2 regions of the Polaromonas sp. P1_F9 genome follow, and region 1 is predicted to be linked to the other one. Evidence: riboswitches for the same ligand, from Rfam matches in the RefSeq annotation. Region 1 holds a riboswitch; the other holds the start of a gene.
What was found. A riboswitch is a leader RNA that binds a small molecule or an ion and turns the genes downstream of it on or off. The one in region 1 is predicted to bind glycine.
Positions count from the first base shown of each region.

Region 2: linked by a shared signal. The riboswitch ahead of AC1DYR_RS21765 (D-amino acid dehydrogenase) and the one ahead of gcvT (glycine cleavage system aminomethyltransferase GcvT) in region 1 are both predicted to bind glycine.

Region 1 covers NZ_JBFUBT010000001.1:687,037-692,431, forward strand. The annotation lists gene AC1DYR_RS03180 (TRAP transporter substrate-binding protein) at 1-120, shown strand, start outside; gene AC1DYR_RS03185 (TRAP transporter small permease) at 225-719, shown strand; gene AC1DYR_RS03190 (TRAP transporter large permease) at 716-1,993, shown strand; gene AC1DYR_RS03195 (hypothetical protein) at 2,066-2,635, shown strand; glycine riboswitch at 2,654-2,770, shown strand; glycine riboswitch at 2,790-2,893, shown strand; gene gcvT (glycine cleavage system aminomethyltransferase GcvT) at 2,920-4,110, shown strand; gene gcvH (glycine cleavage system protein GcvH) at 4,167-4,532, shown strand; gene gcvP (aminomethyl-transferring glycine dehydrogenase) at 4,588-5,395, shown strand, end outside.
Region 2 covers NZ_JBFUBT010000011.1:18,180-23,574, forward strand. The annotation lists gene phnD (phosphate/phosphite/phosphonate ABC transporter substrate-binding protein) at 1-208, opposite strand, end outside; gene AC1DYR_RS21750 (DinB family protein) at 423-956, opposite strand; gene AC1DYR_RS21755 (DUF1737 domain-containing protein) at 956-1,162, opposite strand; gene AC1DYR_RS21760 (OmpW/AlkL family protein) at 1,432-2,031, shown strand; gene AC1DYR_RS21765 (D-amino acid dehydrogenase) at 2,098-3,411, opposite strand; glycine riboswitch at 3,531-3,652, opposite strand; gene AC1DYR_RS21770 (GrpB family protein) at 3,843-4,385, opposite strand; gene AC1DYR_RS21775 (thioredoxin domain-containing protein) at 4,583-5,065, opposite strand; gene AC1DYR_RS21780 (alpha/beta fold hydrolase) at 5,062-5,395, opposite strand, start outside.

The DNA of each region.
Region 1 (5,395 bases):
ATGACCGTGATCGAAAACGTCGACAAGGCGAAGTTCGTGGCAACCCTGGCGCCGGTCAATGCCGAATTTGAAAAGCAGTTCGGCAAAGCCAACATCGACGCGATCAGGAGCTACAAGTAAACCGTACCGCAACTATTTCGCTACATTTTTTGTAGCCACCTGCGCCCGCCGCCATTGGTCTGCGGGCGTTTACATTGAAAACCACCTCATGTATCGGTGCATCCGTGAAACAAGTATTTCTTCAACTTGAACGGTGGACCACCGGTTTCTCCATGCTGGTGGCCTGCCTGATGCTGGTCATCGCATCGGGGCTCGGCGTGTTCCAGATCCTGACGCGTTTTGTCTTCGAGCAGCCTGCAGAGTGGAGTGAAATTCTGATCCGCCTCAGCCTGATCTGGATGGTCTTCATGGGAATTCCCATGGCGTTCCGCCAGGGCGCCATGGTCAGCGTGGATGTGCTCTATCGCTGGAGCCCACCCCGCATCCGACGGGTGCTGGACTGGCTGGTCTGCCTCGCCGCCCTGCTCCTCGTCGCGGTCATCGTCTGGTGGGGCTGGGACTATTCCCTGCGCGGGCGTGTGCAGTCCATGGCCGGCCTTGAATCCATTTCCATGTTTTGGGGTTATGTGGCCATGCCGGTCGGCGGCATGTTCTGCGTGATGGGCATCATCGGCAACCTGATCGACCCACAGCGCAACGAACTGGAGACTGCGCAATGACCGCGGTAATGATTTCCACCATGGTGCTGTGCTTTGCACTCACCGTTTCCGTGGCCGTTTCAATCGGCCTGGCGTCCATCTTCGGTATCCATGCGTCCCACGCCAACATGCTGATTTCTGTCAAGGAGATGTTCTCCTCGATCAACAAGTTTCCGCTGGCCGCGATCCCCTTCTTCATCCTGGCCGGCAACCTGATGGAAACCGGCGGCATCTCGCGCCGCCTGGTCGAGTTCGCCAAAAGCATTGTGGGCGGCGTCCAGGGAGGCCTGCCCATGACCTGTGTGCTGACCTGCATGATCTTTGCCGCGGTGTCCGGCTCCTCCGTGGCCACCACCTTCGCGATTGGCGCCATCCTGATTCCGGCGCTCATCAAGCACGGTTACCCCACCGCCTACGCCGCAGCCCTGCAGGCCACAAGCGCCGAGCTGGGTGTGATCATCCCGCCTTCCATTCCCATGATTCTTTACGGCGTAAGCGCCGAAGTTTCGATCGGCGAACTCTTCATTGCCGGCTTCGGCCCGGGGCTGCTGATCGGTGGCGCACTGATGCTGTTCGTCCACTTGTACTGCCGCTGGAAGGGCTGGGGCAAACAGGACGGTGACGGCCGCCTGAGCTTTGGCAAGGCGACCTGGCAGGCAGGCTGGGCGCTGCTGATGCCGGTGATTATTCTCGGCGGGATTTACGGCGGAATTTTCACACCGACCGAAGCCTCTGCCGTGGCGGTGTTTTATGCGCTGGTCGTGGGCATCGTGATCTACCGCGAGATCAAGCTGGCCGACCTGTACGTCATCCTGCGCAAATCGGTGCTCTCCAGTGCCGTGATCATGTTCATCATCGCCAATGCCGGGTTGTTCGCCTTCCTGATCACGCGGGCCGGCGTGCCGGATGCCATAGGCCACTGGCTGGAAGCCGTGCTGCAATCGCCCGCCCTCTTCCTGCTGGGCGTCAACGCGGCGCTGTTCATCATCGGCATGTTCATTGAAACCAGCGCCGCCATCATTGTTCTGGCGCCCATCCTGGCGCCGGTGGCTGTGCATTTCGGCATAGATCCGGTCCACTTCGGGCTGGTGATGGTGGTCAATCTCGCGCTGGGCATGATCACGCCGCCTTTCGGCGTAAACCTGTTTGCAGCCTGCACCGTTGCCAGGATATCGCTGGACCGCATCGTGACGCACCTGATCCCCTTTGTACTGGTCATCCTCGCCTGCCTGATGGTGGTCACTTACGTCCCGCAGCTGTCACTGGCTCTGCGGGATCTCGTCTACGCAAAATAGCTTTTCGGACGGAATTCACGAGGCTGTCATTTTCAGCAGCCATGCTCGGGGTTTCATTTCAGGATGAAATCCATGCAGCTCCATAAAACCGACCGCGCCCGTGCCGAGCTCAAGCCCGGCGTGAGAACGCTAGGCCAGCGCGAGCGCACCCTGCTGCTGATGGCCGACGGCAGCAAGTCTGCCCAGGACTTCCGCCCGCTGTTTGAGGGCGACGGCGAAGCCATTGCCCTGCGCCTTTTGCGCGACGGCTTTCTGGAAGCCCATCCCGGCAAGACGGCCGCGCCGGCAAAAAACCCTGCGCCTGCACCCGCCCAAACACTAACGCCGGCGCAGTTACAGAACTTTCCCAGCCCCGAAACCACCCAGGCCATTCAGGTCTCTGCCGATCAATTTGAAGGCAAGCGCTCGCTTGCCACAACCCGGATGTTCCTGTTCGACATCTGCGAACGCATGTTCGCCCGGCGCAACCCGGAGATGGCCGAGCGCTTTCGCGAAGCGCTGCGCAATGCCAAAGACCGCGAGACCATGCTCAGCGCCTCGCGCGAAATGATCGAGGAAATCGAAAAAATCGCGGGCCACGAGCGCGCCGACTCCATCAGCGAGCGCATCGCCATGCTGCTGCCCCAGGCCGTCGCCGCCTGAAAATCCGCTTCCGTTACACTTGCCGGGTCAGGAGAGAGTTTTCCCCGCGAAAACCGCCGAAGGCGCACGTACACCCTGGGGGCACCCCCTTGGGCCGCACTGAACGCTCAGGCAAAAGGACTGGCAACCGCCCTGCGGCGCACCACGTGGCAAGGCGTTCCCTACTGGAGAGAGGCCGCCTTTCACGGGCAGCCCACCGAAGGAGCAAGCCTGCATCGCCGGGTGAATCTCTCAGGTAAAGTGGACAGCAGGGGCAGCCCATGGATTGAGAACCAGTTCTTGCCATGACCGTGTTTGCCCCCCCGGAGAATGCCTTGTCCGATTCGTCCACCTCTTCCGTCGCCCCCGAAACCCTGCTGAAAACGCCCTTGCATGACCTGCATGTGGAGCTTGGCGCGCGCATGGTGCCTTTTGCGGGCTATTCCATGCCGGTGCAATACCCTGCAGGCCTGATGACGGAACACCACCACACGCGCCAGGCTGCCGGCCTTTTTGACGTGTCCCACATGGGCCAGTTGCGCCTGGTGGGCGCTGATGCGGCAGCCGCGCTTGAGTCGCTGATCCCGGTGGATGTGATCGACCTGCCCGCCGGCAAGCAGCGCTACGGCCTGCTGCTCAACGACGACGGCGGCATCATCGACGACCTGATGTTCTTCAACCGCGACTATGCCAACGGCGGCGACCTCTTTGTCATCGTCAACGGCGCCTGCAAGGTGGGCGATATCGCACACGTCAAAGCCAAAATCGGCTCACGCTGCGAAGTCATTCCCATGCCGGAGATGGCGCTCATGGCGCTGCAGGGCCCGCAGGCCGTCACTGCCTTGCAGCGGCTGGCCCCGGGTGTCGAGAGGCTGGTGTTCATGACCGGCGGACGATTCGACGTGGCCGGCTGCGATTGCTTCATCACCCGCAGCGGCTACACCGGCGAAGACGGCTTTGAAATCTCGGTGCCGGCTTCGCAAGCCGACACACTTGCACGCGCACTGCTCGCGCAGCCCGAGGTCAAGCCCATTGGCCTGGGCGCGCGCAACTCGCTGCGGCTGGAAGCGGGCCTGTGCCTCTACGGCAACGACATCGACATCACCACCACGCCGGTGGAAGCCAACCTCAACTGGGCCATGCAAAAGATTCGCCGGATCGGCGGCGCACGTGCCGGCGGTTTCCCGGGCGCGGACAAAATCCTGGCGCAACTGGCTGACCCCGCCTTGCTAATGAGCAAGCGCGTCGGCCTGGTGGCGCTGGAGCGCGTGCCGGTGCGTGACCATGCCGAGTTGCAAAGCACCGATGGCACAGTCATCGGCGAGGTCACCAGCGGCCTGTTGGGCCCCACGATCAACCAGCCGGTGGCCATGGGCTATGTCAAACCTGAATTCGCTGCGCTGGGCACGCGCGTGAACGCGATGGTGCGCGGCAAGGCCGTACCCATGGAAGTCGCCGCCATGCCTTTTGTTCCCGCCCGCTACTACCGCGGCTAGCCCCTGAAGCTGTCACTCCATTTTTTTCACCCCGCCACTCAACCCAGGAGAACCTCATGACCGTCAAATACACCGAAGACCACGAATGGGTCAAGATCGAAGGCAACGTTGCCACCGTCGGCATCACCGTACACGCACAGGACGCACTGGGCGATGTGGTGTTTGTGGACCTGCCGGCTGTCGGCACCGCCTTCGCCCAGAAAGAAACCGCAGGTGTTGTCGAGTCCGTCAAGGCCGCGGCCGACGTGTACATGCCCCTGAGCGGCGAAGTGACCGAAATCAACGAAGCCCTGAAGAACGACCCATCGCTTGCCAACAGCGACCCGATGGGTGCCGGCTGGTTCTTCAAGGTCAAGTTATCTGACCCTTCACAGCTTGACGCACTGATGGACGAAACCCGTTACACAGCCTTCGCCGCCTGATTTCCTGACCGACTTTTTTTGATTCCTGGCTGCCAAGCCTGACACGGGACCCGACATGTTGATGCAATCCGCCAAGCCCTTGGGCGATCTTGAAAATCCTTCCGAATTCATTGCCCGCCATATCGGCATTGACGACGCCGACGAAGTCCACATGCTCAGCATCGTGGGCTCGGCTTCGCGGCGCGCGCTGGTGGAAGGCATCGTTCCGCGCTCGATTGCACGCAACACCGCCATGGCCATCCCGGCGCCTGTCACGGAGGCGGCCGCACTCAAGCAGCTCAAGGCCATTGCGGCCAAGAACCAGGTGTTCAAGAACTTCATCGGCCAGGGCTACTACGGCACCTACACGCCCGGCGTGATCCTGCGCAACATCCTCGAGAACCCCGCCTGGTACACGGCTTACACGCCGTACCAGGCCGAGATATCGCAGGGCCGCATGGAAGCGCTGATCAACTTCCAGACCATGGTCTGCGACCTGACCGGCATGCCGATCGCCAACGCCTCCATGCTCGACGAAGCCACCGCCGCCGCCGAAGCCATGACCCTGGCCAAGCGCAGCGTGAAAAGCAAGAGCAACGCCTTCATCGTGGCGGGCGACTGCCATCCACAGACCATTGAAGTAATTCAAACCCGCGCCAAACCGCTGGGCATCGAGGTGAAGGTCAGCACGGCCGCCGTCACGGTGCCGCAGTTGATGGCCGAAGGCAATTACTTCGGCGTGCTGGCGCAATATCCCGCCACCACCGGCAGCATCCATGACCTGCGCCCGCTGGCCGGCCAGGCACATGTCGACGGCGCAGCCCTGTGCGTGGCGGCCGACCTGCTGGCGCTCACGCTGCTGACCCCGCCCGGTGAATGGGACG
Region 2 (5,395 bases), on a different contig from region 1:
ACAAGGCCATGGTTTCGCTCTTGCCGTAGGTTTTGGGCATGGCCACCACCATTTTTTCGCGTGGGCCTGAATACTTTTCGGGCGCGGGAGTAGCCGCCGCTGCTTTCGCCTTGCGCGCAGGCTTCGCCTCGTCGGTCTGGGCTGTTGCTGAACCCAGGGCGCAAGCGGCGCTGGCCAATATTGCTGCATGGCGCAAATAAAACTTCATGAGTGATCATCCCGGTAGTTGTGGATAAAACCGCATTTGCGGTCGCGCGGCAGAGACGCCGGTTAACCCCAGTGTGCTTCCAAACTAACGTTTACTTACAGGTTGACCGACTCTAAAGGGTCATAAAGTGGGATTGCGTCAGAAAGTTTGTGGTTTTTTCGCTGAACGGAGGCCGCTGAGGTAGCGCGCAAAATACCTTTCCTGATATGCGGCGTTACAAATCGCCCCCGGCATCCGCCATGCGAGCAGCATCCACCTTCCCAAGCAGCCATTGCAGACCGGCCAGGTGTTGCTGGTCATGGCTGCACAGGTAGTGCACCAGGCTGCGCAACGTGAGGGCGCCATAACCTTCGAATTGCGCCGTGCGGCCCAGTTGTTCGGGCGTGATGCCCGACAGCATGGCCATCGTCCGGGTGCGCGCTGCGCGAAACGCCGCGATGGCCTCCTGCGCATCAGCGGCCGCGTAGTTGCGTTCCTTTTCCAGCACGTAGCCGTCCAGTGACTCCAGCACGGGGCTGGTTTCAGACAAGGTGCGCTGAAACCGCACGTGATACCCGTCAATCTCGATGTCCCTGACGTGGCAGACCTGCGCAATGGCCGTGAAGTTTTCGCTCGGAATGCCTTCCCACGACGGCGGTGTCCAAGCCTTGTGGCTTTCAGGAATTGCGTCGTAGAACTGCTCCAGCTGGTGCGGGAAATCCGCCATGGCCTGAAGCGTTGCGGGGTCCAGGGGCAGGGCAGGGCCCATCAGCCGGCCTTGCGCAGCGAAGGCCACAACACCGCCTGCGCCACGATCACGTTCTCGCCATTGAAGGTCGCCGCCGGCGAGCCGTAAAGCTCGTAACCCAGCGCCAGCGCCTCGCTCACGCGGCGGCAAAAGCTTGCGTCATCCGGGCCGGTAAGGAGCCTGTAGGTGGGAAGACCGTCGGGGGGCGTGGTGGCGGGTGATGTCATGGCGGCAGGCGGCTGATGAACGGAGGGCGATATTACCGTGTCCGTGCAGATGCTGCAGTGTTGGTCGTGACCGCGGAGATAGTGCGCCACGCCACGCAGGATCCGGGCGCCCGCCAGCCACCGAAGGCGCTACCCCTATTTGACCTGCCGCAAGGTTTGCGCTGATTGCGTTGACGGCTGGGCCGCATTTGCGCCAGATCAAGCCGCCCAACGGGCCGTACGGCTCCAATCAATGACGGGAATGTTCCCGTCTCTTCTGTTACTTACCCATGAAAAAGCAAATCATTGTCGCCGCTGCCGTCTGCACCGTTTTGTCGGGTGCTGCTTTTGCCCAAACCGCTGAAGGCCCCTGGCTGGTCCGTGCCCGCGCCGTCCACCTTGACAGCGCCAACGGTGACAGCACCGGCCTCGGGCTGGCCATCAACAACAAGTGGATGCCCGAGTTCGACATCAGCTATTTCTTCAACCCCAACTTCGCGGTCGAGCTGGTGCTGACGGTTCCGCAAAAGCACACGCTGTCGGCCCGCGGCACAGCCATCGGCAGCTTCAAGCACCTGCCTCCCACGCTGATGGCGCAATACCACTTCGACTCGCTGGGTGCGGGCGCCTTCAAGCCCTATGTCGGCGCGGGCGTCAACTACACCCGCTTCAGTGCGGTCAGCCTGCCGGCTGGCGTGGACATCAAACGCAACAGCTGGGGCCCGGCGCTGCAGGTCGGCGTGGACATTCCCCTCGGCAAGCAGCTGTCCCTGAACTTCGACCTGAAGAAGGTCTACATCCGCACCGACGTGTCCGCGGGCGGCGCCAACATCGGCACGTTCAAGGCCGACCCGATGTTGTTGGGTGTGGGGCTCGGCTGGCGGTTTTGAGCAGAAAAGGGTGAGACGCCCAAACTTGCGCGTCTCTTCTCGGGGGGCGCTTGCGGCGGCGCGGGTTCAGGCCTTCGCCATCCCCGGCAATGCCATCACACGCCCCGGCGCCGCCATCCCGGTAAACGCAAAGTCGACTTCCGGCACGCGCCCGCTCACGATGTCCGCAATTGCCGCGCCCGAGCCGCAGGCATGCGTCCAGCCCAGCGTGCCGTGGCCCGTGTTGAGGAAGACATTGGAGGCCTTGCTTTTGCCGATGTAAGGCACGTTGCTCGGCGTGGCCGGCCGCAGGCCCGTCCAGAACTGCGCGCCCTCGCCGTCCGTCATGTCGGGAAAGAGTTGTTTTACACGGCGCACGATGGCGTTGCAGCGCACCAGATTCAGGTCGGTGTTGTAGCCATTGAGCTCGGCCGTGCCGGCAATGCGCAAGCGGTTGCCAAAACGCGAGAACACCAGCTTGTACTCGTCATCCGTCAGGCTGACCTGGTACGACGCCGCCTCGTTGATCACGGGCAGCGTGACCGAATAACCCTTGGCCGGGTAGATGCGCAGGCTTTGCCCCAGCACCTTGGCCCACTGCGCGCTGAAGGCGCCCAGGCACATCACATACGCATCGGCTTTCAGCATCTCGACCTTGCCGCCGGCCTCGCCGCTGCCCATCGCCACCTGCACGCCGTTCAGTTGCCCCTCTGCGGCATCCAGGCCCAGCACCGTGGTGTTGTACAAAAATTTCACACCGGCCTGTTCGCAGCGCGCGGCCAGCGCGGCGGTAAACGCGCGGGCGTCACCCGATTCATCGCTGGGCGTCATGCTGCCGCCCACGATGCTGCCGCGGCATTGCGCCAGCGCGGGCTCAATCGCCACACACTCGTCGGCCGTCTTCATGTCGAGTTCGCAGCCGTGCTCGCGCATGATGCGCGCGGGCTCCTGCGCGGCGTCGTACTCGGCCTGGCTGGTATAGAAGTGCAGGATGCCCTTGGTCTGCGCGTTGTACAGCAGGCCCAGTTCGGCGCGCAGTTTTTGCAGCGCGCCTCGGCTGTACATGCCCAGGTTCACGATCTGCTTGATGTTTTGTGCCGTGCGCGCTGGCGTGCAGTTGCGCAAAAACTCCAGCCCCCACAGCCACTGGTTCACATCGGCGCGCAGCCTGAAGAGCAGCGGTGCGTCTTCACGCGCCAGCCATTGCAACACCTTGAGCGGTGCACCCGGGTTGGCCCAGGGCTCCGCATGGCTCACGGATATTTGCCCGCCGTTGGCAAAACTGGTTTCCATCGCGGCCGCGTTGCGGCGCTCTACCACCGTCACCTCGTGGCCGCGTTGCGCCAAATACCAGGCCGTGGTGATACCCGTGACACCAGCCCCCAAAACCATGACTTTCATGGCGAATCCTTTTCATTCAAGCAGAACATTGCAGTAGCGCAAGCGCCGTGCCAGGGGTTGCTGTTGAATCGGAAGAATCGTGGCAACCGCCAAGCCAATACCTATCAGCATGCTTGCGGCCGCTTCCACTGTCCTTGTTACCTGAGAGATTCAGCCGCAGCTTCCATGTCGATGAAAGGCCTCGGCTTTGCTCCTTCGGTGCGCTGCACCTTGCGTGCGGCGTCTCTCCAGACGGCTGTGTGTTCCGGGCAGTACGGGACCTGAGCGATTATGGAAGTTTGCGCCTTCGGTGGCTGCCTTGTGGGGCAGCGCTCTCCTGCTTGAACGGGTTTGAATTTACCACCGAAGCCTGTTTTGCCAAGCGTGAATAGGGCGTTCAGTACAGGTCTAGCGGGTTGATTCAGCGGCTTAATAGTAGGAAGCAGGGAGGCTCAGCCTTCGCTCGCTGCGTTCACAAACGCGGCCTTGGCATCGGTATAGGCCTCGCGGTCACCCGGGTGCCTGGCCGCCAGTTCCGCCTTGAGCGCGGCATAGCGCGCCGACAGCGCCGGGTCCGAACGCAGGGCGTCGCGAAAACGCAGGCGCTGCGCCCACACCTCGCCGCCGTGCACCACCAAGTGCAGATGATGCGTGCGCCGCCCTTCTGCCCAGCGCATCAGCCATTTGCGGTCAGACAGCGAGGCATTGAATTCAGCGGAGGTCGTGTAGCCGTTGGCGCACAGCGGCGCCAGAAGCGCTTCAGCCGCCACCATTGATTCCACACCGGCCAGCATGTCAATCACCGGCTTGGCCGCCAGACCGGGCACGGCCGTGCTGCCGATGTGCTGGATGTCGATCAGGCGGGCCGGCAGCTGAGGGGAGAGCGCAAGCAGGCGGTCCCGCTCAGCCATAAACTGCAGGGGCCAGGCCGGGTTGTAGGCCTGCAAGACCACTTCCTCGTGGATAGCGGCAAGCAGCGATTCCTCGTCAGTCATGCGGGTGACGGCTGGCAGGTTGTTGTACAGGGGCGAAAAACACTGCGCGGCACGCCAGAATCCTTTGTGGGGCCATTTTTAAGGCGTTTTTGAACATGAAAAAGGCCTTCAGCCCAATAAGAACGGGCGCGAGTAGCTACTAAAACAATAGCAACCAGAAATCCCCACGCCTGCGAATTTGGCGGCCCGCATTTCATTTACCTGAGAGCCAGCACAGCTTTGCGCGCCTGTGCCAGCCGTTCTTCCAGGTAGGCGCCATAAAAGTCGGTAGACGCCAGGCCAACCAGCCGTTCCGCCAGGTCTTGCCCGGCTGGGCCCAAAAACAGCACCGTAGGGGTGAAACCGGCCTTCCATGCCGCAACCTGGGCGGCGGCTGTCGTCACCTGGCCGTCAAAGCCGGTCAACGGTGTCGTGTGGTCGCTGATGTTGAGCTGCCAGGCGTGCAGGCTACCGTCACGCTGCGCCGGCAACAGGTAGTTGCGCCGCACCAGTTCGCAAAAAGGGCAGCCGGGCAGGCTGACCAACAGCACGAGTGGTTCATTTTTAGCGAAGGCGATTCCAGCGGCCGCCGGCAAAGAGGCCGGCACAGGCAAGGCCGTGTCTTTGGCCAGCGCAAGCTGGGGCAAGGCCAACCCGGCTGCCAGCACGGCAGTGAACTGGCGGCGGCCCATCGGGCTCATTCAGCGCTTTCCAGCAAAATCTTCGTCAGCGCAGCCGGTTCGCTGATCATGGGGTCATGGCCGGTCTTGATCTCCACCACGCGCGAATTTGGCAGCCACGCACCATCCCAGAATTTCGGGTCTTTCACACGCAGCCGGCTGGGTTCGATGGTGGCCAGGGCGGGCTGCGTGCAGCTGACAAAAGTCCGCGGCACTGCGGCTACGCGCTGCATGTCAAACTGCAGCGGTGCCTGGTAGGTGTTGCCGGGGTGCGGTGTCTGCCGGCGCTTCACCCATTCACGGTCGGCATCGTGCAGGCCGAACACCTCTGGGTCAGGCGCCGGAAAGCTG